DNA from 4 places in the Paenibacillus sp. PL2-23 genome. Region 3 is predicted to be linked to each of the others. Evidence: a T-box and tRNA genes for the amino acid it is inferred to sense, from the RefSeq annotation. Region 3 holds a T-box; the other regions hold tRNA genes.

Region 1 (7,660 bases), 2.3 Mb from region 3:
GACGCGTCCTGCCGGCCTCCGACCGAGCGATTGTGCTGAATGCCGAGATGGAAGACGGCACGATCGTTACAGGGGAATCCATGATTCCCAAGGCCGGCCAAAAGATCAAGCGGGTTTTTCTGGAGCCGTCAGACGTCGAACCGCTCCCGGAGGCTGTTGAAGCCATCGAACGGGCGGATGCCATTCTGATTGGTCCGGGCAGCCTCTATACAAGCATTATGCCGAATCTGATTGTGCCGAAGCTGGCGCAGGCGATTCTGGAATCCGAGGCCGTCAAGCTGTTTGTCTGCAACGTCATGACGCAGCCGGGCGAGACGGACAATTATTCGGTCAGCGATCATCTCGATGCTATTCATGCTCATATTGGCCATCATTTATTCGATTATGTCATTGTGAACGACGGTGAAATTCCTCCACAGGTGGAGACGCAGTATGCCGAGCTGGGGGCGAAGGCCGTTCATCTGGATATTGACGAGGTGGAGCGCCGGGGGTATAAGGTTATTGCCGACAGGCTGGTGCTGTTCCAGAGATTTCTAAGGCATGACGCGGAGCGGCTTAGCCATCATATTTATAAGCTGGTGGAGAACTGGATGTTAAGAAAGAGGTGAGGTAGAATGTCTTTTGCGGCGCAAACCAAAAAAGAGCTGACATTAATCGAAGCGGATAGCTGCTGTGAGCGCGCCGAGCTGTCGGCCCTCATACGGATGAACGGTTCGGTCAGTCTATCCAGCCGCAAGGTCGTTCTGGACATCTCGACGGAGAATGCAGCAATCGCAAGACGAATCTATACGCTTATCAAAAAGCATTATGAGGTCCACGTGGAGCTTTTGGTGCGGAAGAAGATGCGGCTTAAGAAAAACAATGTCTACATCGTCCGGATGCCTGCTGGCGTTCAGGAGGTGCTGAGCAGTCTGCAAATCGTCTCGGAGGGCTTTATGTTCAAGAGCGGCATCGACAGGGACATCGTTCGTAAGCCTTGCTGCAGACGCTCCTACCTGCGCGGCGCTTTCCTTGCAGGCGGTTCCGTGAACAATCCAGAGGGCTCGTCCTACCATCTTGAAATTTCATCTATGTATGAGGAGCATTGCGGATCGCTCGTGGAGCTGGCGAACAAATTCGATTTGAATGCCCGGTGCATTGAGCGGAAGAAGGGCTTTATCTTCTACATCAAGGAAGGTGAGAAGATAATCGAGCTGCTGAGCATCATCGGTGCGCATCAGGCGCTCTTCAAGTTCGAGGATGTGCGAATTATGCGCGATATGCGCAATTCCGTGAACCGGATCGTCAATTGTGAGACGGCCAACCTGAACAAGACGATTGGCGCGGCGGTGCGGCAGATCGACAATATTAAGCTGCTGCAGAAGGAAGTCGGGCTTGAAAGCCTGCCGGATAAGCTGCGGGAAGTCGCTGAGATCCGGCTTCAGCATCCCGATCTGAACCTGACCGAGGTAGGCGAGATGCTGCGGGGCAAGGTCAGTAAATCAGGGGTTAATCACCGGCTCCGCAAAATTGACGAATTAGCTGAAAAAATCCGGAGTGGGACAACTTTTGCCTAGTGCAAAGACTTGTATAATGATATAATAAATTGTAATTGGCTTATTTTTTCCGTGGATGTTCACGTATGAGTAAAATATAGGGGGTATGATTTCCATGACAAGGCTTCCGGTTGTCGTTCGTTTGAAGACGGGGCTTCATGCGAGACCAGCAGCGCTATTCGTTCAAGAAGCGAACAAATTCTCCTCCGAGGTATTCGTAGAGAAGGACGATAAGAAAGTAAACGCGAAATCGATTATGGGTATCATGAGCTTGGCGATCAGCTCAGGTACTGAAATTTCGATAAGTGCGGACGGATCGGACTCGGAGCAGGCTGTAAACGCTTTAGTCTCACTCGTCAGCAAGGAAGAGCTGGAGAACCAATAACCAACGAAGGAAGCTCAGTAACGACGCCGGCTGACGGGTCATGCGGGCTTCCTTTTTTAGTTGGCAGGGCAGGTATAGATGCGCGGTTCGGGTGTGCCGAACGGCGTATTTTTTGTGTGCTGAACGGAGTTGGGATGGGGTGTGAGTAGCTTGATGTGAGGGGATTTGAACGAAAAATCGTTCAAATAAGTGCCGCGCGGGCTGGGAGTGAGGCAGATTGAACGAAATATCGTTCAAAAGCTGGACCAAGTAACTGTATGTGTGTGGTTTTGAACGAAATATCGTTCAAATAACTGGTGCAGGAGCACGAAGTGAGGCGCTTTGAACGAAATATCGTCTAAAATGGTGCGGATGTGCCCGATGTGAAGGGAATTTGAACGAAAGATCGTTCAGATATCAGGATTGGTGCTGGGAGCGACGGGATCTAACTTCAATCAGGCTAACATCCAAGAATAAGTGTTTGCATCCATCCCATGTGAGGCTGCACGCATAAAAAAACCGTCATCCCAGGATGACGGCTGGTGAGAAGAGAAGCTTATACCTTCTCGATAACTTTATCGACGAGACCGTATTCCTTGGCTTCAGCAGCGCTCATGAAGTAGTCGCGATCGGTGTCCTGCTCAATGCGGCTAAGCGGCTGGCCGGAACGCTCCGCCAGGATATGGTTGAGCTTGTCGCGCATCTTCAGGATGCGGCGTGCGCGGATCTCAATGTCGCTTGCTTGGCCTTCGGCTCCGCCGAGCGGCTGGTGAATCATCACTTCGCTGTTCGGGAGCGCGTAACGTTTGCCCTTCGCGCCTGCAGTCAGCAGGAATGCGCCCATTGATGCGGCCATACCTACGCAGATCGTCGACACGTCCGGCTTGATGTATTGCATCGTATCGTAGATAGCCATGCCGGCTGTAATGGAGCCGCCGGGGCTGTTGATGTACAAGGAAATGTCTTTGTCCGGATCCTCAGCAGCAAGGAACAGCATCTGAGCGATGATGGAATTGGCCACCACGTCATTCACACCTGAACCAAGGAAGATAATGCGGTCCTTCAGCAGGCGGGAGTAAATGTCGTACGAACGTTCCCCGCGGTTGCTTTGCTCGATTACCATAGGCACAAAATTCATTCTTAACCAATCCTCCTTAAGTGTTTGCGAAGCAAACGAGGCTTCGAAAGCATAGGCTTAGTGTTTGCGAAGCAAACGCAGCTTCGAAAGCAAGCGTATATCCGCAAGTTTCCACTCCAAAAAGTGTATCCCTATAATAGCCCATTCAAACGAAAAAGTCAAAGATGGTCAAAGAATATCCTTCTTCTAAAATACAGGCAATGGGGGGTTCTCCCCCGATAGCCACACGTCTGATCGTTATTGCGCTAAATAGCTGCGATGAAGATCTGATAGCGATCCCACGTGTGGTTATGGAGCCGCACCAGCCCTACCGTCCATCGATAGCCACACGTCAGTTCGTTATTGCGCTAAATAGCTGCGATGAAGATCTGATAGCGATCCCACGTGTGGTTATGGAGCCGCACCAGCCCTACCGTCCATCGATAGCCACACGTCAGATCGTTGTTGCGCTAATTAGCTGCAATTGAGATGCGATAGCGATCCCACGTGTGTTTATGGAGCCGCACCAGCCCTACCGTCCATCGATAGCCACACGTCAGATCGTTATTGGGCTAATGAGCTGCAGTTGAGATCCGATAACGATCCCACGTGTGGTTATGGAGCCTTACCAGCCCTCCCGGCCCGCGATAGCCACACGTCAGATCGTTATTGCGCTAATTAGCTGCAATTGAGGTCCGATAACGATCCCACGTGAGGCTATGGAGCCCACCAGCCCTCCCGCCCCCCCTGATAGCCACACCGCACCAGCCCTCCCGTCCATCGATAGTCACACGTCTAACGCAACAATTATTATTGGATTAACTTGTGTAGATAGCTGTGTATAAGATTGCTTATGTAAAATGCCTACAAAAAAGCCGCTCAGCTTTTTTCGCTGAACGGCTGTACGTATTCGTTAAGTTGGCGCGCCCGCTAGGAATCGAACCTAGATCTCAGGCTCCGGAGGCCTACGTCATATCCATTGGACCACGGGCGCATAAACAAAAAAACAGTAGCAAAAATGATTATATGACATTCGGCGGATGAAAGCAAGCGGGTAAGCAAAATTAAAATTGTGAAAATCGTGACAGTAATCGCTTTCATATGTGCTGGGGCACTTGCGGGGAAGGCGCAATTCCAGTAATATAGAAGTGGGACTAAAAAGGAACATATGGGACGTATTCAGTCCCAGTTGACTGATGGAGTGAAGGAAGATGCGAGAGCTCATTGAACTGCAGCAGCAGCTTGTGCCGGATCTTCTGGAGGTCATGCGGAAGCGGTATATGATCCTGCATCAGGTCATGCTATCGGACACAATCGGACGTCGGACGCTGGCGAACGCGCTGGATATGACGGAGAGGGTGCTCCGGGCGGAAACCGAATTTTTGAAAGAGCAAGGCCTGTTGGAGATTGACTCCGCAGGAATGCGAATCAGTGAGCGTGGACGGAGCATGCTGGAGCAGCTTGAGCCGCTCTACAAGTCGATGTTCGGCTTGTCCGAGCTGGAGGAGAGGCTTCGCGCAGCGTTCGGTCTATCCCAGGTTGTTATTGTGCAGGGCGATTCCGAAACGTCGGTACAGACGAAGCGGGAGCTTGGTCGCGCAGCCTGCCAGGTGCTCAGGTTGAAGATTCATCCCCGCGATGTGGTGGCTATAACAGGCGGTACAACCCTGTCGCACGTAGCGAATCAGTTGACGCCAACCCCGGCGATGAAGGACATCTGGTTCGTGCCGGCCCGAGGCGGTCTCGGCGAAAGCCTCGACTATCAGGCCAACACATTGGCGTCGACGATGGCCAAGCGGACAGGCGGCAATTATCGACTGCTGCATGTGCCGGACCACTTGGGCGAGGAAGCATTCGCGTCGCTTATGCAAGAGCCGAACATCAGGGAAATCGTCAGCGTTATCCGCAGCGCGCGCATTGTGGTGCACGGGATCGGAGACGCGATGGTAATGGCGAGGCGCAGAAAGCTGGAGCTCGATGTCGTAGAAGCGATGAAGGCGGACGGTGCGCTGGCAGAGGCATTCGGGTTTTATTTTGACCGGAGCGGGGCTGTCGTTCACAAAATGCAGACGGTAGGATTACGACTTGAGGATATTGTGAACACTGAATGTGTTATTGGCGTAGCAGGCGGTCAGGGCAAGGGAGAAGCGATAGCGGCGGTCATGCGTTTCGGGCATAATGACGTGCTCGTGACGGACGAAGCGGCGGCGCTTGAGATCGTCAAGCTGCTGGACTGAGGGCAGCGGAGAGAGGCATCATGACGAGAAGCGGCAAGGGCCGCGGACGTCTTGAAATATATTTTGCAATACAATAATGCTTAGGAGGAAACAAACAATGGTTAAAGTTGGTATTAATGGTTTTGGACGTATTGGTCGTAACGTATTCCGCGCGGCGCTGAACAATTCTGAAGTGGAGATCGTAGCGGTGAACGACCTGACTGACGTTAACACGCTGGCTCACCTGCTCAAATACGATACAACTCACGGTGTTCTGGACGCTACTGTAGAAGCCAAAGAAGGCGCGCTGGTTGTTAACGGCAAAGAAATCAAAGTATTCGCTGAGCGCAACCCTGCAGACCTGCCTTGGGGCTCCGTAGGCGCTGAGATCGTTGTTGAATCCACAGGTATCTTCACTGCTAAGGAGAAAGCCGAGCTTCACCTGCAAGGCGGCGCTAAGAAGGTTATCATCTCCGCTCCAGCTACAAACGAAGATATTACAGTGGTTATCGGCGTTAACGAAGACAAATACGATCCGGCTGCGCACACAATCATCTCCAACGCGTCTTGCACAACCAACTGTCTGGCTCCTTTCGCAAAAGTATTGAACGATAAATTCGGCATCGTTAAAGGTATGATGACAACTGTTCACTCGTACACAAACGACCAATCCGTGCTTGACGTTCCTCATAAAGACCTGCGCCGCGCTCGCGCTGCAGCTGAGAACATCATTCCTTCCTCCACAGGCGCTGCGAAAGCTGTTTCGCTGGTACTGCCTGAGCTGAAAGGCAAGCTGAACGGTATGGCTATGCGCGTTCCTACGCCTAACGTATCCGTAACGGATCTGGTAGCTGAGCTGAAAGTAAACGTAACGGTTGAAGAAGTAAACGCAGCATTCAAAGAAGCCTCTGAGACTTCCCTCAAAGGCATCCTGAACTACAATGAGCTGCCGCTGGTATCCAGCGACTACAACGGCGACCCGGCTTCCTCCACAATCGACGCTCTGTCGACTATGGTTGTTGAAGGCAACATGGTGAAGGTTGTTTCCTGGTACGACAACGAGTGGGGCTATTCCAACCGCGTAGTTGATCTTGCTGCATATATCGCAAGCAAAGGTCTGTAAGGAAAGAAAGCTGACGGGCCGCGGCTCCTTACGGAGAGCTTCGGCCCTTGGTTTGCGCCCTCGCAGGGCCTGACCTCTAGGCGTTCCTTCCTTGATGCAAGGGAAGGGGCGCCTTTACTTATGTGAGACCACATTCGGGGAGGATTTTACGATGAACAAGAAGAGTATTCGCGACGTAGCAGAGCTGGCGGGCAAGCGCGTATTCGTGCGTGTGGACTTCAACGTGCCAATCGAGAACGGTCAGATTACAGACGACAAGCGGATCCGCGAGACGCTGCCAACGATTAACTATCTGATCGAGAAGGGCGCTAAGGTTATTCTGGCGAGCCATCTCGGCCGTCCGAACGGTGAAGTGGTAGAGGAGCTGCGCCACACGGCTTCCGCAGTGCGTCTGTCCGAGCTGCTGGGCAAGACGGTAGCCAAAGCGAACGAAGCGATTGGCGATATCGTCGAGACGCAGGTTGCGGCGATGAACAATGGCGACGTCCTGCTGCTGGAGAATGTACGCTTCTATCCTGGCGAGGAGAAAAATGATCCTGAGCTGGCGAAAGCGTTCGCGAAGCTGGCTGACCTGTTCGTCAACGACGCGTTCGGCGCCGCTCACCGCGCTCATGCTTCCACAGAAGGCATTGCGCACATCCTGCCTGCCGTGTCCGGTCTGCTGATGGAGAGAGAGCTTGAGGTGCTGGGCAAAGCGCTGAACAACCCTGAGCGTCCGTTCACAGCTATCGTAGGCGGCTCCAAAGTGAAGGACAAAATTGCGGTTATCGACAAAATGCTGGAGATCGCCGACAACATCATCATCGGCGGCGGCCTCTCCTATACGTTCTTCAAAGCGCAAGGCCATGAGATTGGCAAGTCCCTGGTGGACAACAGCAAGCTGGATCTGGCGCTCGAGTTCATCGAAAAAGCGAAGAAGCTGGGCAAAAACTTCTACATCCCTGTAGACGTTGTGGTTACGGATGACTTCAGCGCGGATGCGAACACGCAAATCGTGGGCATCGACGGCATTCCTTCCGACTGGGAAGGCATTGACATCGGTCCCAAAACGCGTGAGCTGTATGCGGATGTCATCAAAAACTCCAAGCTGGTTGTATGGAACGGACCAATGGGCGTATTCGAGATCGAGCCGTTCTCCCATGGCACGCGCGCGGTAGCACAAGCAACTGCGGAGACTTCGGCCTACACGGTTATCGGCGGCGGCGATTCCGCTGCAGCGGCTGAGAAGTTCGGTCTGGCTGACCAGATGGACTTCATCTCGACAGGCGGCGGCGCTTCCCTGGAGTTCATGGAAGGCAAGCAGCT
Region 2 (7,660 bases), 190 kb from region 3:
TATGAAGAATGTGGTCCAATATTATGCAGTTATTGGTTATACACGATATAATCGGCGGTCCGAATCGCCGGGGCGGCGGTGGATAAGGTTGGAGGGGTCTAAAAGAGCAGCCGGCCCCAGTAGGGCCGGCTTAGGCGAAATCAAGAGCGCGAACGGATCTCCTGACGCATGAAGAGCAGATAGGACAGGCCGAAGCAGATCATCGTGGCGGACAGCATACCCGTAAGCTGCGGCCAGACAAGCAGCAGACTCTGGCCAAGGGGCAGCGGTGAAGGCAGAGCGCCCACCACTTGCTCCATGGTCAGCGGTCCGAGAGACCGCACGCTAGGCATAAGAAGAGTGGTGTTGGCCTCATTGAACAGCTCGGACGGGGACAGTCTGTTGAGCGATAGAATAAGCTCCTGATAGCGCATCACAGCTTCTGCGCCCGCATTTTCCGACGGAGCGGCGCCTTTGGCGACGAGGTTCAGGAGCATGCCATAGAATACGGTGAAAAATATCCAAATCGCGAGGCCCGCAAGCGCCGAGGTGGTCGCCTGCCGGAATCGGACCGAAAACAGGATGGACAGATTGAGCCAGAAGCCGATATAGACAACGGACGTGATCAGAAAGAGCAGCACCCGCAGAAATTGCTCCGGCGTCGGCGGATAGCCGATTACAATAAGGCCAAGCCCCATAACAAGCAGCCCAAGCGCGAATATAGCGACCGTAATGACGAGCAGCGTGGACACAAATTTCGCCTTCAGCAGATCGTCCCGGTAAATGGGCTGGGAGATCAGACGGCTAAGTGTGCCTCTGCTGCGTTCCGCGTTCACGGCGTCAAAGCCGAGAGCGATGCCCATGAGCGGACCGAGAAACGTGACAAACGCGATAAAGTTAGGCAAGGTTCCATCCGACAAGGTGAAGATTTGCAGGAACGCCATGCTTGTATCCTCGTTGGCTCCGCTTCGGAGCGCGGTAACCGCTGAGTAGACAGAGCCGATGCAGGCCAGCAAAATAATGCCCATCAGAATGACAAATCGCCAGCTTCGAACGTGATCTCCGAATTCCTTGCGCACCATGACCCAGAAAGCGGCGGCGGACGATTCACCGCCCTTGCGGAGAGAGAATCTTTCCGACAGCCTAGCGCGTAAGCCGTTAAACGGCATGTGTGTCACCTCCTTCAAAAAAACGACGATACACATCGTCCAGACTATACGTTCGTCTATGAATGGCATACAGCTCTGCTTCCGAGGAAGCCGTTCGCGCCGCGGCGGCTGTCACGTCGGTGTCGCATTGCAGCTCCGCCCTGAAACGACCGTCCGGCAGCATGGCGATTTCCCTCATGTCCCTAACGCCAGGGATAGCCAGCAAGGCGGGCTTCAGGCGCTCGCTTGGATTCCCAAACTCCAGCTCGATGACAACGGCGTGCTCCTCCTCCAGCATGCCCGAGAGCTGCTCCAGTCCGCCGCATGCGACCAGTCTCCCTCCGACAAACAAGCCGACCCGATCGCAAATTTGCTGCACTTGCTGCAGATGATGCGATGAGAGCAGCACAGTGAGGCCGTCTTCCCTGCTGAGGGTCGTAATGAGCTCCAGCAGCTCCTGCACGCCTTTGGGGTCTATGCCGAGCGTTGGCTCATCCAGAATGATCATCTCGGGACGTTTGATCAGCACGTCTGCTAGTCCCAGTCTCTGGCGCATCCCTCTGGAGAATGCGCCAACCTTCTTCCTGCCGCTTCCAGACAAGCCGACACGCTCCAACAGCTCCAATGCGTTCTGCTGGGCTGCTTGCCTGGAGAAGCCGTTCAACCCCGCTGTGTACATCAAATTGTCTATTGCGGTCCGATCCTCGTAGAAGCCAAGGTCGTCCGGCATATAGCCGATCCGGCGTTTAATGTCCAGCGCGCTTCGAGCCGGGTCGAGACCCAGCACGCGCACAGTACCGGCTGTCGGCTCGGTTAGTCCCAGCATCATTAGAATCGTTGTGGTTTTGCCCGCGCCGTTCGGTCCCAGCAAGCCGAATACTTCACCCTTGCGAATCGTAAGGTCCAGCTTGTTGACCGCTAGATGGCTGCCGTACGCTTTGGTTAGTCCCGTCAGCTCGACGGCGGCTTCTGTATAGGTGCGCTGCTCCACGATCAACGCCTCCCGTATTTGTGGAATAGGCCGTAGATACCAGCGGCTACAGCGGCAATGATCAGAATCCCGATCCAGCCCCACAGCGTAGATGATTTCACCGCAACTCGGATGGCGGCGTCCGCAGATTTCTGAGCGGTGCCGGCCGACAGGTTCAGCGCGTAATCGCCAGGCAAAGCCTGCTCGGAGGCTTGAATCACGGCCTGAACGCTTGCTTCTGTGCCTGGCTCCAGCGAACGGATGGTTTTGGGCTCGAAGGTGACGTCCCATTCAGCGGGCGTCTGCGCGTTCAAGCTCACATCCTCCAGCTTGACGGTGCCGGTGTTTTTGACAACCAGCTGAAGCGAACGGCTGCCTCCCGCCTTCACTGCAGCATTCAGCCGATCGTCAGCGGTGCTCAGCGCGATGCCGTAGGTGCCGGTAATAACGGCCTCCAGCGTCGTCTCCGCTTTGGTGGAGCTGTTGGCGGCCATAATCGGAACGCTGTAGGTGCCGGCCTTGGCCTGATCCGGGGGCAGGAGCTCAATGGACAACGTCTGGGAAGCGTTTGGCTCGACGGTTACGGACGTGACGCCATTCCCGCCGGAGGTGAAGCGCGCCTCCCAACCGTTGTCGACCGATGCGGCAAGCGCATAGGTCTGCTCTTCCGCAGTTTGATTCGAAAGCTTGGCAGAGAAGGTGAAGCTGGAGTCCGCGTGCCCCTCGATGTTAGGCTGCTCGACCTCCAGCTTCGAGGTATAGGAGCCCTTCTCCGCAACGAACACACGAAGCGGGAGCTGGGCGCCGCCTGCGTTCACAGTGAAGCTGTATTCTCCCTTATCGACCTGAAGCGGCACATCCAATCTCAGGCTGAGCGTTTCCGAGCTCTCTGGCTTGACGGCCAGCTGCTTGACCACCCTGCCTCCCGCCGTCAGTTCATAGGACCAGCCGTCAGGCGTGTTCTGAAAGCTGATATCGGCTTTGACGGTTGCTTCCCCCCGGTTCATCAGTTCAATGCTGTAGGAGATCGATTCTCCCGGCGCGGCGTCAACAGCGGTATACGGCGTGAACAGCTCCAGCGTGTTCGCGGCCTCCGCGCTTTGCGGCGACAGCCCTAGTCCCCCTAATGTCAATACAGCGATAACAAGTGCCAGGATCGAAGCCTGGCGGCATGCTTTGCGCATGGCATTCAACCTCCGATTTGAAATTTTGGCAGGCGCTGTGGGCGCCCTTTCATTCGGATTACGATCCAACAGGGCTGTTGGATTTACGCTTTTTTAAAATTTATTTGGGAGTTTTCAAACGGTTCATTTTTTGATAAAAAAAGAATTAAACATAACTTTCGACTACTCGGGAGGGAATGCGGGGTGCGTCAAAATCGAGAGAATGCCCATTGGAACGGCTGCCAGGACAACGCAGCGATGGCAGCCGTGCTTCGCGACATGTGCGAGGGCTCCAGCGAGGCCTTCGACCGCTTCTACAGCCATTACGTACCGCTTGTCATGCGTATTGCGTGCAGACTGCTCGGCGACCGAATGGAGGCGGAGGATGTCTGCCATGATATCTTCCTGGAGGCGATCCGCAAGGGACGGCAGTATAGTCCTGACAGGGGCTCTGTAGACGCCTGGATGGCCGTGATGACGAAGAGCCGCTGCATGGACAGAATGAGAAAGCTCAGCCGGACCGTTGTCGTGCACGACGCGGAAGAAGCGGAGCGGTTCCAGGTCGAACCGGGACCGGAAGAGAAGACGCTGGTGTCAATGGAGCGGCGTGCTGTCAGAGATGCGCTGGAGGAGCTACCGGAGCAGCAGCGTAATGCACTCGTAACCGCTTATTACCGCCATCGGACACATAGGGAGCTGGCAGAGGAGTGGGAGGTGCCGCTCGGCACGGTCAAGTCGTGGATCAGATACGGCATTCACAATCTTCGCAAATCGCTGACGAGGCGAGGCTGGGCTGCTGAGGGCTTCGGAAGGGAGGAAGGAGGCGGATGAGCAGGGATAAAGTAGAGTTGGAAGCTGCCAAGACGACATGCGAGGCTGGCTTCACTGAGCAGGATTGGATCGACGCCCTGATAGGCCATGCCGACACCGTCAGGCGGACAGCGCTGCACTTGCATGCGGCTGAATGTGCCAGCTGCCAAGCGCTGCGCGAGGAGTGGGGGCAGCTCCTCAGCCCGACCACGGGAAAGAACGACGGAGCTCCCGAAGCTTACGAGCTGACTCCCAGCCGCCGCGCTTCGCTTAGGCGGAGGGTCCGGCTTAAGGGGGCGGGCCGCTGGCTGGGAAGAAGCCTCCTTGCCGGCTCTGCCGCTGTCGCAGCCGTAATACTCGTTGCGATGCTGATGTCGCAGGACCGGCTCACGTCTGCTTCAGACGAGCATCTGCTCTCTTATGTAGAGAGCCAGGAGCCTGCCGCGCTGCAATTGGTAAGGGCGTCAGACACGTCCCGCTACCGCATTGCTCCTCAAGGAGAAGCGCGGGAGGGCTATCTCTGGCTAAGCGGAGACAGCAGGGAAGCGTTTCTGCTGCTGGACCCGCTCGCACGACAAGATGGGGAGGATTATCAGGCGTGGGCCATTCAGGGCGCTCGCAGGTATTCCTTAGGCATCGTGAAGTTTGCAGGCGGAGCGGGATATTTGCACATGAAAACCGATTTGCTGCCCTACGCGGATCATATCGCGCTCAGCACGGAGCCGAAGGGCGGCAGCGAGACACCGTCCCAGCAGCGATTCATGCTGCTGGTGCCGGGGCCATAACACGCAAAAAGACCGCCTCGCGGAGCATTCTGCTCTGCTTGGCGGCCTGTTCATAGGTAAGGGAAATGATATTATGGCGTCCCAGGAGGGATTCGAACCCCCGACAACTCGCTTAGAAGGCGAGTGCTCTATCCAACTGAGCTACTGGGACGCGTAATTGATACTATAGCATGACATACCAAGGTCATGCAAGCATTTTTTGAAAAAAAGGCATTGGAGAATCGATATTTTTTTCTGGAGCCGGCACGTGGTATAATCGTTCGCAAGATTAGGGCAGCTGCCCGAATGACGATTTTGGCGGGAGTACCACGAAGGCGGTGAGACTATTACAACTCCTCAACAACCCGGTGACCCTCAAGCCGAGGGCAAGGACAATGTTTATTTATTTCCCAGCATGCTGGACCAGTATCAGATTCAGCTGACCCGTATGCTGGAGGCAGAGCAATATCGCGAAGCCAAAAACCTGCTGCGCTTTCTGCTCCAATGCCAAGGGCAGGAGAAGCGGCATTACGAGGAATGGGAAAGCCTGCTGGGGTGGCTCGATATGGCGTTCCCGGGCGGAGATGAAGCGGAAGCAGAGCCGGCTGACGGCTCTGACGATGAAACGGCGCTGCGGGAGCAGCTGCTGAGGCCGCCCAACCAGGACGAGGCGTATATCAGCCAGGTCATGTATATCATGCAGCATCATCCCATGATGGACCAGCAGCTGCTTGCGCTGGAGAGAGCGGCATACATAGAGGACGACGGCGTATCGGATTTGATCGTGGAATGGCTGGAAGGCACGACGGTGCATCCTATCGTGCAGTTCAAGGCGCTCCAGTGCCTGCGAAGACGAGGCGTGGCGGGCACGATTGATCTGGATAGGCTGGACGAGCGGGTGACGCTGGATATCGAGCAGACGCCGCTGAGCATGGAGGGGTTCCCCGAGCCGATCGGTCGAATCCAGGAGCGGACGGAGTCTGTCGCCGAGGTGGACGACCCGACGCTGCCTCATTTCGCCCGGGAGCTTTGGAAGGAAAGCCTGCAGTTTCTATATGGCACTTCCGCCTACAGGTGGATGCTGGATGAAAGCGAGGAGACGGTGGATTGCTTCGCGGCGGCGCTTCATCTGACGCTTCATCTGACCGTGTATGGTTCGGCGAATGATGACGATATTCGTGAAACCTACGGCATTACCGACAGTATGAGATTCCGATATGAACAAGCCTGCAGAACGCTGCGCAGCGTCGCTATGCTCCTGCAAACGGGCGGCGGCCAAAGCGAGCCTTGAAATGCTTGTCCAACTTGTTTATAATGGAATGGTTTATGTAACGTGAAAACATGTGTGGATAAGCGCATTTTTGGAGGGGAAGGCATAAAATGAAAGCTACTTGGGAAAAAATAGACAAGAACATCGTTTCTATCGATGTGGAGGTCGGCGCGGACAAAGTCGCGACAGCACTGGATCAAGCCTTTAAGAAAGTATCCGCGAAGGTTAACGTTCCGGGCTTCCGCAAAGGCAAAGTACCGCGGGGCATCTTCGAATCCCGCTTCGGCGTGGAGAGCCTGTATCAGGACGCTATCGACATTCTTCTTCCGGAAGCCTACACGGCAGCGGTTAAAGAGAACGAGATCGAGCCTGTTGACCGTCCGGAGATTGACGTGACGCAATTCGCGAAGGGCCAAGCCTTCAAATTCGTGGCGAAGGTTACAGTGAAGCCTGAAGTGACCCTTGGCGAATACAAAGGCCTGGAGATCGAAGCGACAGAGGCTGCTGTATCCGAAGAGGAAATTCAAGCTGAGCTTGAGCGTCTGCAATCCCGTCACGCTGAGCTTGCAGTTGTGGAAGAGGGCGCTGCCGAGAATGGCGATACGGCAGTTATCGACTTCGACGGCTATGTAGACGGCGAACAGTTCGAAGGCGGCTTTGCTGAGCGTTATTCCTTGGAGCTCGGCTCCGGTTCGTTCATTCCAGGCTTTGAGGATCAAGTGGTAGGTATGCAGCTTGGCGACTTCAAGGACGTGGAAGTGCAATTCCCTGAGAGCTACCATGCAGAGCACCTGGCCGGCAAGCCTGCCGTCTTCAAGGTGAAGCTGCATGAGCTGAAGCGCAAATCGCTTCCTGCCCTTGACGACGAGTTCGCTAAGGACGTCAGCGAGTTCGACACGCTGGAGGAATACAAGCAGGATCTGGCTGAGAAGCTCAAAGAACGCAAGGAGAAGGAAGCGGAGCAAGCTCGCGAGGTAGCTGTTGTCGACAAGGCAACTGCCGCTGCTGAGGTTGAAATTCCGTCTGCGATGATCGATACCGAAACCGACTACATGGTGAAGGACTTCGAGAACCGTTTGAAGATGCAAGGCATGAGCCTGGACCTGTACTTCCAGTTCTCCGGACAAAGCGAAGAGGTGCTTCGCGGCCAGATGCGTGCTGACGCTGAGAAGCGCGTGCGCAACAACCTGGTTCTGGAAGCAATCGCCAAGGCTGAAGGCTTCGAGGCTTCTGACGAAGATGTGAACGAGGAGCTGGAGAAGCTGTCCAAGCAGTACAACCGTCCTGCTGAAGAGCTTCGCAGCATTTTCGAGAAAAACGGCAACATTAGCAATCTGCAAGAGGATATTTTGCTGCGCAAGACGATTAAGTTCTTGCTGGACAACAGCAAAACCGCTTAATACAGCTCCGGTCCTATCCGGCATAGAAGAATAGGCAACACCTCAGGATAAGGCGCGTTTACGATACGTGCCTTATTTTGACCCTACATATGGCTTGGCTGCAAGACCCCGCGGAGGTTCCGCATACATATAGCAAGACCGCTGTCGCATACGCTG
Region 3 (7,660 bases):
CGCCATAATACTCAAAGTATGCACTAGCCGAATATTGTTCAGCAGGGGAGGCTAGAGGTCCCGGCCCTCTTTGGGCATATTCACGATCCAAATGATCAAATGTAAAGAACAGCGATTTATATAAGGAGGTTGAGGATGTCAATACAACGCCTAACAACGTTGCAATCAATAATTTTTTTGGAAAAGCGCTTTTTTTAACTAAAGAAATTATTATACGGATACATAGAATCAGAAAAAGGACAACCGTGATGAAGGAAGTTAAGAAACCCAATACAGCCAGATAGACGTTAGACATATAGCCCCTCCTGCACCCCTTTGATGAAATTATTCAAATCCCATTTAAATGGAAAGGGGAATTATGATGGATAAGACAAAAAAGGTTATAGGGTCCAGTTCACTCATTCTTATCTTATGTTTTTTTATTTTTTTCACTTTTGGAAATCCCCTCAAGTACTATACATTAAAGGGAGATTTCAAGAAATTTTTAGAAGATAAATACGATCAAAAGTTTGTTGTAGGCAACATTAGCTTCGATATCATGCACAGAACCTATCATTCCAATGCAACTACCGTGAATGAACCGAAAATCAGGTTTTATGTCGGGCAGAACAATATCACTAAAGAGATCAATGACGCTTACGATTATGAAAAAAAAGAGATTTCAGGAAGGAAAATAAGAATAAGCTTTCCTTACCGCCGCAGGCGAGGGGACACCTCTCAGTCTGGCTCTATTGCTAAGAGGCTGCTTCCATATTAACTACCTCAACAACAATACGGCCAAAAAAATTGTCCCCTATATAAGCGTCTAGTCGCCAAAGTCCCGGAGAAGGCAATGACATCAACGAAGGTAAATGAGCATCCGCTCCATTATGGGCCCCCCCAATCGCATTGGAATATAAAACGGTGATGGTTTCGCCGGTTTCTTTGTGGGTCCCCTCAACAGTTAATGAACCGCTAAGGCTCTCGGAAGTCCCCCAAAAATGCCACATATATTTTTGTGTTTGATTTGCGTAGAAGCGGTTGGCTGCTCCGTCATCATAGATGAAGCCAAGCTTGCCTTCTTCACCAATCATGGTATAGGAGCCTGACTCAAACAGGGGACTGACTGTCCAATCCTCCACATTGTTGGAGATGTTGGAATCAGGGGCTGATATGGAATTGGAATATTCAATTACGGCTGTCGGGCTTGCTGCGGCAGGTGAATAGGAGCGAGTGGTTATGACCTCTGAGCATGCGGTTAAAAGAAGCAGGGTGAGCATAGCAATAAGGCAGCTTTTCATTGGAATCGTGTCTCCTTTTGCTTTTTAATACCAACGTTCAAAACCAACGGCTTGTTGCACATTTTTACAAGGCTTTTTTTTGAATTTCTTGAACAAAGGAGAGAGTTGGAATGGATGCGATGCGTTATCCAATTGGAGAATTCACAGCGATTGAGGAACCTACTGAAGTACAACGTAAACAGTTTATTTATTCAATTGCTGAAATGCCCATTAAACTTCGTCAAGCGATTGAAGGTTTGAAGATTGAACAATTGAAAACGCCTTACCGACACGCAGGTTGGAGTTTGCAACAAATTGTTCATCACTTAGCCGATGATGAAATGAATGCCTATCAATCGAAACATCCATATTGCTTTTGGAAGCCCTCCATAGCAGATTTGTGGCTCTGCTTATCCAACTAAATCCAAGTGATTTTAAAAGGAAGGTAGAAAGTCCTACGCACGGTAACATGAGTTTAGATGTAGCTGTTCAAAGGTATTCATGGCATGCACGTCATCATATTGCACAAATACAATCATTACGAGAGCGTATGGGATGGTAGTTGACCTATTCTAACATTCTAATCACAAAAATCATTCCCCGCATCGCTGGCTAAGTCTAAACTAGACAGGCAGCATTGCGGGAAATGACTTATAGGTTCTACAGCTCTTCCGGTGCGCTGATGCCTAGCAGCGAAAGTCCCTTTCGAATGGCTTCAGACGATGCGCGTACCAGTCGCAGCTTGAACGCTTGCTCGGGAGCGCTGCCGTCCAGCACCTTCACATGATGGTAGAAACGATTAAAAGCCTGTGCGAGCTCCAGCAGGTAACGCGCCATGATGGACGGTTCGTAACGCCCTGCTGCTTGCTGAAGTCGTTGAGGGTAGTTCGAAATTAACTTTAGTAGCGGCCACACATGATCATGTTCCGCTAGGGAAAAGTTTAATTCCTCCGTTTGATCCGCCCCGTCCGCCTTGCGAAGTATGCTGCAGGTTCTTGCATGCGTGTACTGCAGATAGGGTCCAGTCTCGCCATCAAATTGGAGAATATCCTTGAGGGAAAAGTCGACGTCCAATGTACGAGTGTTTTTCAGATCGCCGAATACAACAGCTCCAATGCCGACCTCTTCTGCAACAGCTTCCTTATTCGCAAGCGATGGGTTTTTGGCTTCAATAATTTTTTTCGCCTGACTTATCGCTTCATTCAGCACTTCCTCTAGGAACATGACCTTGCCTCGGCGCGTGGACATTTTCTGCCCATCCATCCTCATCAGCCCGAAAGGAATGTGCTGGCAGCGACCCTGCCACGAGTCGTCCATTTTCTCCAGCACGCGGAACACCTGTTGGAAATGAAGGGACTGCTCGCCTCCTACGACGTACAGCAGTAAATCTCCGTTCATCTGCTTACGGCGGTAGATCGCAGTTGCCAAATCCCGCGTGGCATATATGGAGGTGCCGTCCGATTTGACGAGCAAGCACGGGGGCATGTCGGCTTCATCCAGTCGGACTACTAACGCACCTTCACTCTCCTCCAGCAGTTCCAGCTTACGCAGCTCCTCAATAACAGCCCCCATCTTGTCATTGTAGAAGCTTTCTCCCAGTACATGGTCAAACGTGACGCCAAGTCGTTTGTAAAGCTTATCGAACTGCTTCAGGCTCTCGCCGATCATCTCCTTCCAAAGCTGTAAAGCTTGCGAGTCCCCGTTTTCAAGCTTGCGGAACCATTCTCTCGCTTCCAACTCCAGCTCCGGATGATGTTCGGCCTCCTCATGGAATTTCACGTACAGGGCCAAATAATCCTTGGTAATGTTGTTGCTTTGAGCCATGGCGACGGGGTCGCCCCACTTGACATATGCAGTAATCATTTTGCCGAATTGCGTGCCCCAATCCCCCAGATGATTAACGTTAACTGTATCGAAGCCTGTCTCCTGAAGAATGCGGCTTATCGCATTCCCGATCATCGTCGAGCGTAAATGCCCGATACCAAACGGCTTGGCGATGTTCGGAGACGACATGTCAAGGATGACCCTTGTTCCTTTACCAATATTCGGCCGCCAGAAGCTGTCATCGCCTATTGAACTCGTTAGAAGTGCTTCTCCGAATAACTGACGGTTAAGCTTGAAATTCAAATAAGGGCCGGCCGCCTCTGCAATGAAGCCGGGATGGACCAGTTGCTCGGCCAGTTGCTTCGCAATGTCACCAGGGCTTATCTTTAACTTCTTTGCCAGGACAAAACAAGGCAAAGCCACATCACCCATGCTATCGTTAGGGGGATGCTCCAATAGAGCTGCGATCTCACCCTTTGGAAGTGGAAGATGGAGAGCCAGGCATTCAGTTAACAAGTCTTGTTTCATATTGAGTCCTCCTCAATTCGGTTTATATGCACAAAAAATCCCCGTCTCAGCTAGAGACGGGGATTTGCCCGTGGTACCACTCTCGTTATCCGGTTCAAATAGGAGCCGGATCTTATCATAGCCTTAACGTGGCCGAATCGGACCTTCCTAGGGGCAATCAAGCCCATCGGAAGGCCATCTCCCGGGTCCTCTTCGATCGTCTGCGTCGACCGGCTCTCACCACCCCGGCTCGCTTGGCAACGCATGTTAGACGATGTACTGTCCCGTTCAATGACGTTAAAGAGTATTATAGCAACTGCTTCCAGTAAATCAAGATCATATATTAGCCCCTACCTTACCGAAGTCAGCTCCTCCTGTACAAGGCTCATCTCCAGACGAACGGGCTGGTCCTTGTTGAAGAGGAAGGTGAGGAGTGTGCTGCCGACCTTGAACATGATCTTGGTTCTGCCGTTATCGAGCTTTTCGGTGACGAACACGGTCTTGGCGTCGGTCAGCCGCTTGTACGTCTGCTCCATGACAACGGAATTCCAGGTTGCAAGCTTATCGACGTTGTAGGTCTCCGGATTGTCAGGGTCAACGGTCAGGCTGAACGACAATTGGAGCGAGCTGTAGGTCATTGCCAACGTGGCTGGCGTTATGGACGAGTCAGCAGGCAGCTCTTCCACAGCATCAACCGTGTCCTGGTTCAGCCCGTTAGCAGGCTGGCCGGCAGCTGAGCTTGGCGGTGCTGCACTGTCACTTGCCGCGCTGGCATCTCCCGAGTCCAAGGCTGAGCCTGGATCCGTAACGGCCGGCGAGTCAGACAAGGTCTGGACCTCGGATTTGTTGCTGTTCGCTGCTTCCTGGCTGTTCGCTTCGTTCGATGTGGAGGCAGCGTTATTCGTCGCCTCGGATACTTCGGATACCTCTGACGCCTCAGCCGCAGGGTCACCTTCAAGCGGCGCTTCTGCTTCTGGCGCGACGGGTGCTGGCATGACCGGCTCCGCCTGTACGGCAGGGGGATCAGCAGCGCCCAGCGTCTCCTGAAGCTTGGCCAGTGAGAGATTGATGAACCCTTCCGCATAGACCGCCCCATCACGGAAAAATCCCCTGTAAGCCGTCGCTCCGTCGGCATCATGAAGGGTGCCGATGCCGCTGTATGCGCCATTCTCGAATTGCCCCGCATATCGAACGGAGCCGGAGGCTGTATAATCTTCGCCCATTCCGCTCTTCGCACCGCTCAGGAAGGAGCCCGCGTAAGTCAGCTTGCCGTCTTCGGTGAACAAGGACCCGGCGCCATGATAGCGATCCAGCAGGAAGCTGCCCTCGTACCGAATGAAGCCGTTGGGATACAGCTCTTTGCCTGTGCCGGATCTCTTCCCTGAGGCGAAGCCGCCTTCATAGCTGACGCTCCCGTCAGAATGGTACAGTTTGCCGGAGCCCTCATAGACGCCAGTGATGAACATCCCCTCGTAGACCGGCTTGCCGGCGCTGTCCGACAGCTTGCCTTGACCTTCATACAGCCCCTGAGCGAAGGTCCCGGCATAAAGGATGTTGCCATTCTCGTCATACAACATGCCCGCTCCTTCGAATTGGCCAGCGAGGAACGCGCCCTCGTACTTCTTCGAGACGCCGTCGGAATGGAACAGAATACCCGCGCCGTTGTAAGCATCGTTCGCAAATTCTCCGCGATACACCAGAAGGCCTTCCTCATTCCACAGCTCCCCGGAGCCAGCCATTAAGCCAGTATCGAAAGCACCCTTGTACTTCAGCTTGCCGCTGGGATAATACAGCTTGCCTTGGCCCGAATATTGGCCGTCCGCCATATCGCCCTCGTAGAGTAGGCTGCCATCTGGATTTCGTACATCTGCGATGCCGGTAAAGCCGCTTGCCGCCGCTGCGGACGCCGCGAGCTGAGGTGTTCGTCCAAACAGCTTGTCGATAAAGGAGGGGGGATTAATGAAGCCGAAATAAACGATGATGAGCGTCAGCACGACAACGAGCGCGATCAGCTTCTTCGCAATATAGTAGGAGCCGAGCCGAACATAGTTGTCAAGCGATCGGAGCGGACTGAAGATGGCGCTGACCAGAAACTTTCGCAGCATGGCAAGCAGCCGCTTCGGCAGCGTCTTGGCGCGTTTGATCGGCCTGATGATCATTCGCTGGATAGGCTTGAAAATAGGCTTGAGCAGTTGTTCGATCATCTTAAGGCACCTGTATCGTTACTTGACCTGGGCTCACAATGCTGATGACGCCGCCCCAGTTGCACATGCACTTGGAGGAATTGTTCAATGCAGGCATGTTCCCGACAAGCACAGTTGGAGAGCCCGGCGCCCATGGCGCTACTGTGAGTGGAATGCAGGGCTGTGGCGTGAACACGCCAAGCTTGGCTGCGGTAGCGGCTGCAACAACGGGGTTGGCCATGGAGTTGCACATGCCGAAGGGCAAAATATTGACCATAGGCTTATTGTCCATAATATTGGCAATCGGAAGCGAGGTCATGACGGCATTCGCCGGCAGCACGTTCAAGGTGCTTGGCGCAACGCCGAACGAGCACTGCATGGAAGCCCCGCCGCATACAAGTTGTCCCATAACGATCCTTTCCGTGAGCAGGCTTCTATATCCGCCTCTCCCAAGTCTAGTTATATTTACTATTATTAATAGTACTATACGCATCTTCGAGGCTTCAACAAAAACCTGCAAATTCAGGCTATTTTCGATGAAAATTGTAAGAGAAAGGGTGCTAATCGGCACGAACATGTAGTACTATAGAAATAGAAAATTTAAGCAATCCGGAAAGCGATGGTGTTCATGCGAAAGTTCCCGTTAGTATTGCTCCTTCTGGCCGTCTCCGTCCTGCTGGGATGGTTTGACTATGCCAATAAGGAGGCGCTGTCCACTCCGCCCTACGAGAAGGAGCGTGCGCTTAGCTATTTGTCCAAGGCGGCGGCCAACGGTGATGGAGGGCTGTTCGCGATCGCTGACTCCAGGGGTGAGCTCCTGCAGTTCGACGAGGGCAGCGTGGAGATCAACCGGTGGCAAGCGCCCGCCGAGGCTGGAAGCAGCCATGGCTTTACGGATGTAGCTGCGGCGCCTGACGGCTCGGTTGTCGCTCTGGATACCGTGCTGGACGATTACGGACTCTACGTTCTGGAAGAGCGGCTCTATCGTTATGCTTCGGGCGATCGAGAAGGGGCTCTCCTCTATGCCTTCCAAGGGAATGGAAGCAAGCTGCGAGTGGGCCAGATGAGAGGGGTCCAGGCGAACGGAGAGCATGCTTACTTCTATATAGACGAACAGTCCAGCGTGGGCCTGTACAGAATTCCGTTGAGCGGAGGCCAGCCGGAGGAGCTCTATCGGTTCACGCTGCCTGACAATCGCTACTTGTCGGAAATTACGGGTTATGAGCCGGGCCAAATCTATTATTCTACCAAAAGAGGCTCCATCTATCGCGTCCTGCAGGACGGCACCAGCGAAAAGGCTTATCCGCTGGAGGGCATGGAGCGGACGAATCGGAACTTCCCCGAAGCGCTGAGCCTGCATGACGGTCGACTCTATTTCATTGATCGACTCGTCAACGAGGTGGTCAGCTTCAAGGCGGAGGGCTACAGCGAGCTGAGGACGGAGTTGTCGGAGGAAGAGCTGTCGGTGCAGTCGGGAGGCGCTGAATATTTGGAGCTTATGGATGTGTCGCTTGGCCCCGACGGCGGCATTCATTATGTGCTCGACGACAGGATCGTAAGCGAGCACGGCGAAGGCATCCGCGTTGCGAGTAAGCTGACCTACGGCTCATCCCAATACCGGATGGGCTGGCTGGTATGGTCGGCGGCGGCGCTCTTCGTTGGGGCGGCGGCCGTTATGCTTCGCCTGATCTATGTGCATGTGCTGAACAGGCGGATATCGTTATTTTTCAAACAAATAGTTGCGATTGTCCCGATTCTGGTCATCTCTATGTTCATGCTGTCCAACTTCATCTATGACAGCTTCTCCTCGCGAATGGAGGATGAGATGCAGAGGCAGCTTACGCTGCTCGCGCGTACCGGGGAGGCGCTGATAGACGGCGATCAGCT
Region 4 (7,660 bases), 1.5 Mb from region 3:
AGCCGATCCTGGATCACATAATCCACCGTGTCCAGCGAGCCTCTGTACATGAGGAATACCGCCAGCGCCGTCAGTATCGCAATAATGGCTCCGAGCTTTATTCGCATGCGGCTTCTCCCCCCTCTTCCTTCCTGTATGTCATCAGGCAATCAGTCCAAGCCACTGCCAGTACGGCACGCAGAGCGCCGCGATCAGCAGAACCGCGAGGCCGTAGCCAAGCGCTGTCCGGCTGCCTTGTTTATGTGTGAAAGCCTTGCCTTCTGTGCTGTAATAAGCCGTCAGATAAGTGGGAGACTGGTAAGCGAAGAAAAACGGGTCCGTCGCCAGCAAAATAATAAATACCAGCACCCAAGGGTGAATGCCCGCGGCCTCCCCCAGAGGCACAATAGCCGTCACAAGCAATATAACGGCTGGATCGTCCCGAACGATTAGCGTTACGCCAAAAGAAATAAGCGCCACAGCCAGCAGGAACAGCATCGGAGAGTCCAGCAGAGCGACGAGCGGACCGCCCACGTAGCCCGACAGCCATTCGGCGATGCCAAGCTGCTCCGCAACACCCGCGAAGCTGAAGGCGGCGCCGAGGAACAGCAGGAACGTCCAATCCATACCGGAGCCCAGCCTTTCCCTGTCGAGCGCCCCGCTGACGGTCAGCACAGAGAAGCCCGCCAGCATTATCCAGACGGGGGCGATGCCGTGAAGGGGCTCCAGCATCATGCCGACAATGCAGCTTACGACAGTCCAGAGCACAAGCTTCTCTTCCCTGGACAGGGGACCCAGCAGAGACAGTTGCTCGTCCAGCACCTCCGGCTTAATCGGCTTCGGCGGCTGAATGCCGCGGAATGCCCAGAGCAGCAGCCCGAGCATAACCGCCGTGAACAGGAGGAACGCGGGCAGCGCGTACAGCAGCCACTGCAGCCATGAGACCGGCTGATCCTTGGCGGCAAGCCCATAGGCCATGACATTCGTATAAGAGCCCGTCATGACGAAGGGGGCCGTGAAGCCGAAGAACATCATGGCGACAAGCCCCAGCCCCGCAGCGCCTCGGCTGCGTTCCGCGAACCCCATAGACTCCGCCAGCGTCTGAGCCATCGGCACGCCGATGGATACCTTGGCCGTTGAGGAGGGAAGCAGCGGTCCCATGAGCGTACCACCCGCTACAATGCCCCAGAGCTGCCCTCGGTAATGCGAGGGGAATCGCTTAAGCGCGTGCAGGGCGAACCGATACGTAATGCCCGACTTCGTAATGACCGCGCTGACGGCCATAATGCCGATCATATAGAGCCACGACGTGGAGCCGTAGCCGGACAGCGCAGCCTCCGGGGCGGCTACGCCTCCCAGCACCCAGAGCAGAATCATGCCGAGCGCCACAATATAATCGGGGATGACCCGGGACACCCATAGCAGCACAGCGGCCAGCGCAATGCCGATGAAGCGAATGGCCGGCTGAGTCAAATCGCCCTGTGGCTCCAGCAGGAAGGACACCACCACGCACAGCAGCGCCCCTGCAGCCGCTAACGCTTTGACGAAGCCTCCGTTCCCTCCGAGCGCCAGCAGTCCCGCCCCTTGAGCCAGACGCTGGCTTCGGGCTCTCAGCAGCTTCTGCCTCGCAAGGCTCAGGGAACGCTCTGACTCCATTCTCGCGGAGGCCGCATTCTCCGCGAGCTGCATGTAGTCCATGGCCTGCCGCGTGCGTCCTGTTCGTCTGCATAGCTCCATACCGCGCTCATACAGCGCGGACAGCTCTTGCGGCGCGAAGGCATGGCCATCATGCAGAGCCAGCTCCAGCACGGCCAAGCCCTCCTCTGGAGCATGCGCCTCGCAGTAAGGCAAGTACTCCCGCAGCACACCGAAGCGACCGGCAATCTGCTGCCGCGGACAATCCTTTACGGCCTCATGAAGTTCGTCCCACTCCGGCTTCGAGAGCGCAGCCAAGCCCTTCTCGTAGGCATCCAGCGCCGCCTGCCAATAAGCAAGGCCGCTCATCAGCCGGCATAAGAGGCCCCACTGCCCTTCTGCCTCGTAATAAGCTGCCGCTTGCAGCCCCCAGCTCCCCCGTTCCGCATCGCTGTACTCTCGCTTGGCGAATTCCTTCATTCTGGCGGCATAGGCAGGCTGCAGGCAAAGCTGATTCGATCCCTCATCAATGGCAATGTATAGCCTCATAAAAGCATGCTGCTCCACCTCATCCAGCAGCTCGCTCCCGAATTGATGCAGAGCCAGCCCCCTCGTTGCGACGGGAATAGCCGCGCACCAGGCCAGGAACCGCAGCACTCTGTCTGGCAGCTGTCCCAGCTCATGGGCCAGCCGCATATCCTCGCCGTCCTGCACCTTCTTCAGCCGGTCATTCGCAGCGATTAACCGCTGAGAGAGCAGACGCACAAAGAAGGCGGTGAACGTCGGGTTCTCGTCTACCAGCCGGTCAAACACCTCCCGGTGAATGACGAACAAGGAGCAATCGCTCCCTGCAATGGCAGCTGCCGATCGAGGCTCGCCCGTCAGCAGCGCCATCTCTCCCAGCACATCCCCGGCGCCGATGGTCGCAATCCGCTGCTGCCCTGGCACTTGCTCCAGCTCTTGCGCCGTCTCGTCGCTTGCTGATGAGCTCTCGCCCACATACAGCTCGATTTCGCCGTTCTCTACAATGAACATGCTGTCCCCGGGGTCGCCCTGCCGGAACAGCGTCTCGCCGCTGGGCAGCTGCCGCTTCTCCATGAGGCCTGCAAGCTTGGCCAGCTCCAGATTGGACATATTTCGAAACATGGGTATGCTTGTCAGCTTCATTGGTACAATCTACCTACTTACCACTCTATTTCCTTCCATCCTATCTGATCGAAAAGGAAGATTCAATTAACTTTTGTTATTTTTTTGTCGAAAAGTGAAAAAAGTGGCCTATTCTGTCGCGCAAACCGACTGCTGCAACAGGACAAATCCTCCAGAATGTCGAATCTAGTCTCTTATGATGAACAATCCAACTAAGCATATAGTCAAGCACCTGCTGTTTTGTCTTCTGTTCCTCTCTTTGTCGCTTACGCTGCGCTGGGTGTGGAATGATATGAATAAGATTCCTGATCAGCCTCAGGCCGTGGGAGGCGTCATTGACCTCCGCGGCTGGGACTTCCAGCATTCGCGAACGATTACGCTGCATGGCGAATGGGAATTTTACCCTAATGCGCTGTTTACCCAGGCCACTCTTGCAGCGCTGCCGTCTCCGGTCTCTGCTCAATACCTGCAGGTTCCCGGCAGCTGGGGGAGTCCATCAAACGGGCAGGAGAAACCCGCCTTCGGCTATGGAACCTACCGGCTTCGCATTCTGGTCGATCAGCCCTTGCATCAGCCCTATGTGTTTTGGTTCCACCGAATCGAGACCTCCTCCCTTGTAGAGGTGAATGGAGAGCGTTCGGCGCTCTTTGGTCTTCCTGCGGAACGGGCTGAGGATTACCGCCCGAAGGTCAAAGCCTATACGGCGGATTACATCGGCAACGGTGTTCAGGAAATCGAGCTGCTCATCCAAGCAGCCAATTACGACAACCCGTCAAACGGCGGTCTAATTGGACCTGTTCGCTTCGGATCGCAAGCCGCGGTGGATACGGAGCACTTCTATTCCATTGGCTTTCAGTTCGTTGTATTCTTCGTATTTCTCCTCCACGCTCTCTACGCCTTTCTATTATTTATGTTTAGTGGCAAGCAGGGCCCCTTCCTCACCTTCTTCCTCCTGCTGCTGTTTGCTGCGATGTTTGTCATCTCGGATCATGAGAGGCTGCTCCAGCTGTGGCTGTCATTAAATTACACATGGGATATGAAGATACGGCTGATTTCCTACATGTGGATGTCTTATTTCAACCTGAAGCTGATGAGATCATTTGCGGGACCCGCTTCCCACAGCAGCGCCCGCCCGTTCCGGGCCTTTACTGTCGCTCTCAGCTGCTATACCGGCTTTATTCTGGTTGTGCCTGTTACACTTGTCCATTACACGTTTAGCGTTCATATCTTTACTTTCTTTTATCTGCTGCCGCTGGGATGGAGTCTCGTTATGATTATTCTCATGATCAAGCGGAATGTAGCCGATGCGCTATATATTCTATTTGCGCTATCCAGTATTATCGCTAGCGCGCTTGGCGGCATATTTTTCAAAACTTATACCTATGATACTCAGTTTTATCCCATTGATATTTTAGCGGCTATGGTCGGTTTCTCGGCTTATGGATTCAAGCGCTTCTTCCGCAATGCCAAGGAACGGGATGAGCTGAATGAACGGCTGAGGGAATCCGATCGCAGGAAGGATCAATTTCTTGCCAACACCTCTCATGAGCTGCGAACGCCTCTGCATGGCATCATGAATATTGCGTTGGCAGCGGCGCGCAGAGGCCAGGAATCACAGGGCGGCTCAGGGGGCCCCGATTTGGAGCTTCTCATTAGGTTAAGCAGCCGTATGTCGCGTATGCTCGACGACCTGCTGGATGCCGCCCGCTTGCAGGATGGACGGATCAGGCTGGACAGAAAACCTCTGCAGATGCAGTCGGTGGCGCTTGGGGTCATAGGCATGCTGGACTTCATGCTAAGGGGCCGGCCTGTTCGGCTGGAGATGAATATACAGGAAGAGACGCCGCCGGTATGGGCGGATGAGCAGAGAATCATTCAAGTAATATACAATCTGCTGCACAATGCCATCAAATTCACAGAGCAAGGCGTCATTGTTATCCGGGCCGAGGTGCAATCGCAGCATCTCGTCATTGAGGTCGCCGACACCGGCGTCGGGATGGAGAAGGACACGATGTCTCGTATATTCAAGCCCTACGAGCAAGGAGCAATCGGCATAGAGAATGGCAGCGGAGTTGGACTAGGCCTTAGCATATGCAAGCAGCTGGTCGAGCTGCACGGCGGCGAGCTGACTGTGCGCTCTGAGCCAGGACGCGGGTCCAGCTTTACCTTCCAATTGCCTCTGGCCGACGCCTCGCAGCTTCAGAACCTGGACGCTGCGTCACATTCCAATGACATCGTAACGAGTTTAGGGGACGGTCTTGAAGAGGGCTACTCTTCCCAATATACAGGAAATACAGAGGTGGCCAGCAGTCTTTATCCTTCAGTACTGCATCCTATGCTGTCGCTGAATAAGCAAGGCATAACGACCATACTGGCCGTCGATGATGACCCCGTTAATCTGAATGTGCTGACGACTATCCTGACAGATGAGACGATTCGACTTCGCACGGCCGCTTCAGGCGACGAAGCTATAGCGATGCTCGATGAGGAGCAGTGGGATCTGGTAATTACGGATGTCATGATGCCGGGCATGTCCGGCTATGAGCTGACCAAGCGCATTAGAGAGCGGTTCTCGATGTCCGAGCTGCCCGTCCTGCTGCTAACCGCACGCAGCCAGCTGACGGACACATACACCGGCTTCTCCTCCGGAGCTAACGATTATGTAACGAAGCCGGTCGACGCCTTAGAGCTTCAATATCGCATCTGGTCGCTGACCATGCTGAAGAAATCCGTTGACGAAGGCTTGCGTATGGAGGCCGCGTCGTTGCAGGCCCAGATTCAGCCGCATTTCCTCTTCAACGCCCTGAATTCCATTCTGGCGCTAAGCAGCGTGGACCTGGAGCGAATGAACAAGCTGGGCGAGGCCTTCACCTCCTACCTGCGAATCAGCTATCAATTCATCAGCGCGGGCAAGCTTGTGCGGCTATCCCAGGAGCTGGAGCTTGTTGATGCTTATCTGTATATAGAGAAGGAACGGTTTGAGGACAGGCTGTCTATTGTGTGGGATGCGGATCGGGACCTGCAGCTGCTCATTCCCCCGCTGACCATCCAGCCACTGGTCGAGAATGCCGTCAAGCATGGTGCTGTCAGCCGCGCCAAAGGCGGCACCGTCACCATCCGAATAACGGTGGAGGAAGGCTGTGCGCTTATTGAGGTTCGTGATAATGGAGCTGGCATTCCAGCAGAGAAGCTTCATTCCCTACTGCTGGTCCCTTCCGCAGGCCAGGGCAGCGTCGGCCTATACAATACGAATCGACGACTGAAGCAAATCTACGGACAGGGGCTGCGAATCGCAAGCAAGCCTGGCGAAGGCACGACCGTCTCCTTTATCATTCCGATGCGGCGTGAGGCGATTGATCCTTATTAGACTGTTTCGCTATTGCTGCAGAGGAGTTGCTTCACGAAAAGCATCGATGCTATAATGTATATCGTTGCGCGCCCGTAGCTCAGCAGGATAGAGCGACAGTTTCCTAAACTGCAGGTCGTACGTTCGAATCGTATCGGGCGCGCCATACTTATACTTCGACACATTGACCCGCTATTTCTTACGAATAGCGGGTTTATTTGTACACTGGTTGGAGAAATGGGGAGGCCTACAAAATTGCAAAAAGTAATCCCTGCATTTCGCATAACGGATTATGAAAGAAGTAAGTCGTTCTATGTGGAGGGATTGGGCTTCCATGTGGACTGGGAACATCGATTTGAACCGAATTTCCCTGTTTTTGTTCAAATCACCAAAGATCACATGACTATTTATTTGACGGAGCATGCTGGAGACTGTCAGGTCGGTGGATTAATCCATTTATTCGTCCCCCATGTGGATAGCTGGTACAACGAATTATTGAGCAAACACGAGATCCTTGTCATTGAGCCTCCCCACGAAGATCTTGAAGGACTTCGCATGATGACAATCACTGATCCTGATGGAAATCAATTACGAATTTGTACACGTCTATAACCGCAACGCGATCGCTAGCGCTTCTGAAGGTGAGGCTCAGGACTTTTCGGCTGATATCATCAGAAACATGGGCCTTCGCCATTCATCCTTCATTTCAGGAATGTTGTGCAGCATTTCCTCTGAAGGAACAGGTTCCTTCACCGCTCTAATGCTGAAGCCAGCGTCGATTAAATGATTTATGTACGTTGATAATGTTCGGTGATATTTAATCACGTTGTCCACTAGAAATGATGTTTCACGAACCCCCTCATTCTGGTAGGAGTCGACCGCCCAGTGCAGCCGATTATTGTAATCATCGTAATACCAATCTTGTTCGGCTCGGCAAGTAAAAATGGGATGTTCAACGGAAAATACAAATGCCCCTTTAGCTTTCAGGCAAGTATATACCTTATGGCAGATGGCTTCAAAAGACTCGATATAATGAAAGGCTAATGAACTGATCACCACGTCAAATTGCGCTTCTGTGAAATGAATGTCTTCAATCGGCATTTTAATAAAAGTAATCATAGGGTCGTCCGTCAGCTCACGAGCTTTTTGAAGCATTCTTTCGGATAAATCTACTCCGACCACTGAACTTGCTTGCTGCTCCCGAGCATACCGGCAATGCCATCCAAAACCGCAGCCCAAATCCAGAACACTCTTGTTTTGCAACTCTGGCAATAAGGCTTGCAGCACATGCCATTCCCCTGCGGCCTCTAAGCCTTTCACTGAGCGGGGCATTTTTTTATACGCTGAATAAAAATTCACATCATCATACTTGTTTTGCTTCATCAATCCTGCACTCCTGTCATGGTTCTTATTCCGAACTTGTATGATTCATTTGTCTTTCCCATTGCACCATATTATAACGCAAATGCCCATATTCGCTTTTATATATGTTTGATTTTCGTTCATTTTCTTATTGTATTTACATGTCAATAACCATTATTTAAAGTTCACTTC

Evidence for each region. A T-box is a leader RNA that pairs with one kind of tRNA and senses whether it is charged. The one in region 3 lies ahead of argS (arginine--tRNA ligase), so its partner is inferred to be a tRNA-Arg.
Region 1: it has a tRNA-Arg gene. The T-box ahead of argS (arginine--tRNA ligase) is inferred to sense a tRNA for this amino acid. The anticodon was not compared.
Region 2: it has a tRNA-Arg gene. The T-box ahead of argS (arginine--tRNA ligase) is inferred to sense a tRNA for this amino acid. The anticodon was not compared.
Region 4: it has a tRNA-Arg gene. The T-box ahead of argS (arginine--tRNA ligase) is inferred to sense a tRNA for this amino acid. The anticodon was not compared.

What each region holds. Positions count from the first base shown of each region.
Region 1 covers NZ_CP162129.1:810,893-818,552, forward strand. Annotated here, with positions in the region: gene AB1S56_RS03495 (YvcK family protein) at 1-608, shown strand, start outside; gene whiA (DNA-binding protein WhiA) at 615-1,556, shown strand; gene AB1S56_RS03505 (HPr family phosphocarrier protein) at 1,651-1,920, shown strand; gene clpP (ATP-dependent Clp endopeptidase proteolytic subunit ClpP) at 2,456-3,037, opposite strand; tRNA gene AB1S56_RS03515 (tRNA-Arg) at 3,936-4,010, opposite strand; gene AB1S56_RS03520 (sugar-binding domain-containing protein) at 4,228-5,253, shown strand; gene gap (type I glyceraldehyde-3-phosphate dehydrogenase) at 5,351-6,355, shown strand; gene pgk (phosphoglycerate kinase) at 6,507-7,660, shown strand, end outside.
Region 2 covers NZ_CP162129.1:3,803,171-3,810,830, reverse strand. Annotated here, with positions in the region: gene AB1S56_RS16730 (ABC transporter permease subunit) at 141-1,148, opposite strand; gene AB1S56_RS16725 (ABC transporter ATP-binding protein) at 1,138-2,118, opposite strand; gene AB1S56_RS16720 (NEW3 domain-containing protein) at 2,121-3,281, opposite strand; gene AB1S56_RS16715 (sigma-70 family RNA polymerase sigma factor) at 3,465-4,091, shown strand; gene AB1S56_RS16710 (anti-sigma factor) at 4,088-4,855, shown strand; tRNA gene AB1S56_RS16705 (tRNA-Arg) at 4,930-5,006, opposite strand; gene AB1S56_RS16700 (hypothetical protein) at 5,250-6,125, shown strand; gene tig (trigger factor) at 6,215-7,504, shown strand.
Region 3 covers NZ_CP162129.1:3,993,996-4,001,655, reverse strand. Annotated here, with positions in the region: gene AB1S56_RS17530 (DUF5412 family protein) at 1-295, opposite strand, end outside; gene AB1S56_RS17525 (hypothetical protein) at 359-757, shown strand; gene AB1S56_RS17520 (hypothetical protein) at 735-1,280, opposite strand; gene AB1S56_RS17515 (hypothetical protein) at 1,391-1,681, shown strand; gene AB1S56_RS17510 (hypothetical protein) at 1,660-1,821, shown strand; gene argS (arginine--tRNA ligase) at 1,920-3,611, opposite strand; T-box leader at 3,661-3,891, opposite strand; gene AB1S56_RS17500 (hypothetical protein) at 3,941-5,794, opposite strand; gene AB1S56_RS17495 (DUF4280 domain-containing protein) at 5,796-6,182, opposite strand; gene AB1S56_RS17490 (adenylate/guanylate cyclase domain-containing protein) at 6,402-7,660, shown strand, end outside.
Region 4 covers NZ_CP162129.1:5,450,571-5,458,230, forward strand. Annotated here, with positions in the region: gene AB1S56_RS24120 (adenylate/guanylate cyclase domain-containing protein) at 1-107, opposite strand, end outside; gene AB1S56_RS24125 (SLC13 family permease) at 142-2,781, opposite strand; gene AB1S56_RS24130 (ATP-binding protein) at 3,053-6,127, shown strand; tRNA gene AB1S56_RS24135 (tRNA-Arg) at 6,196-6,272, shown strand; gene AB1S56_RS24140 (glyoxalase superfamily protein) at 6,362-6,718, shown strand; gene AB1S56_RS24145 (class I SAM-dependent methyltransferase) at 6,755-7,489, opposite strand.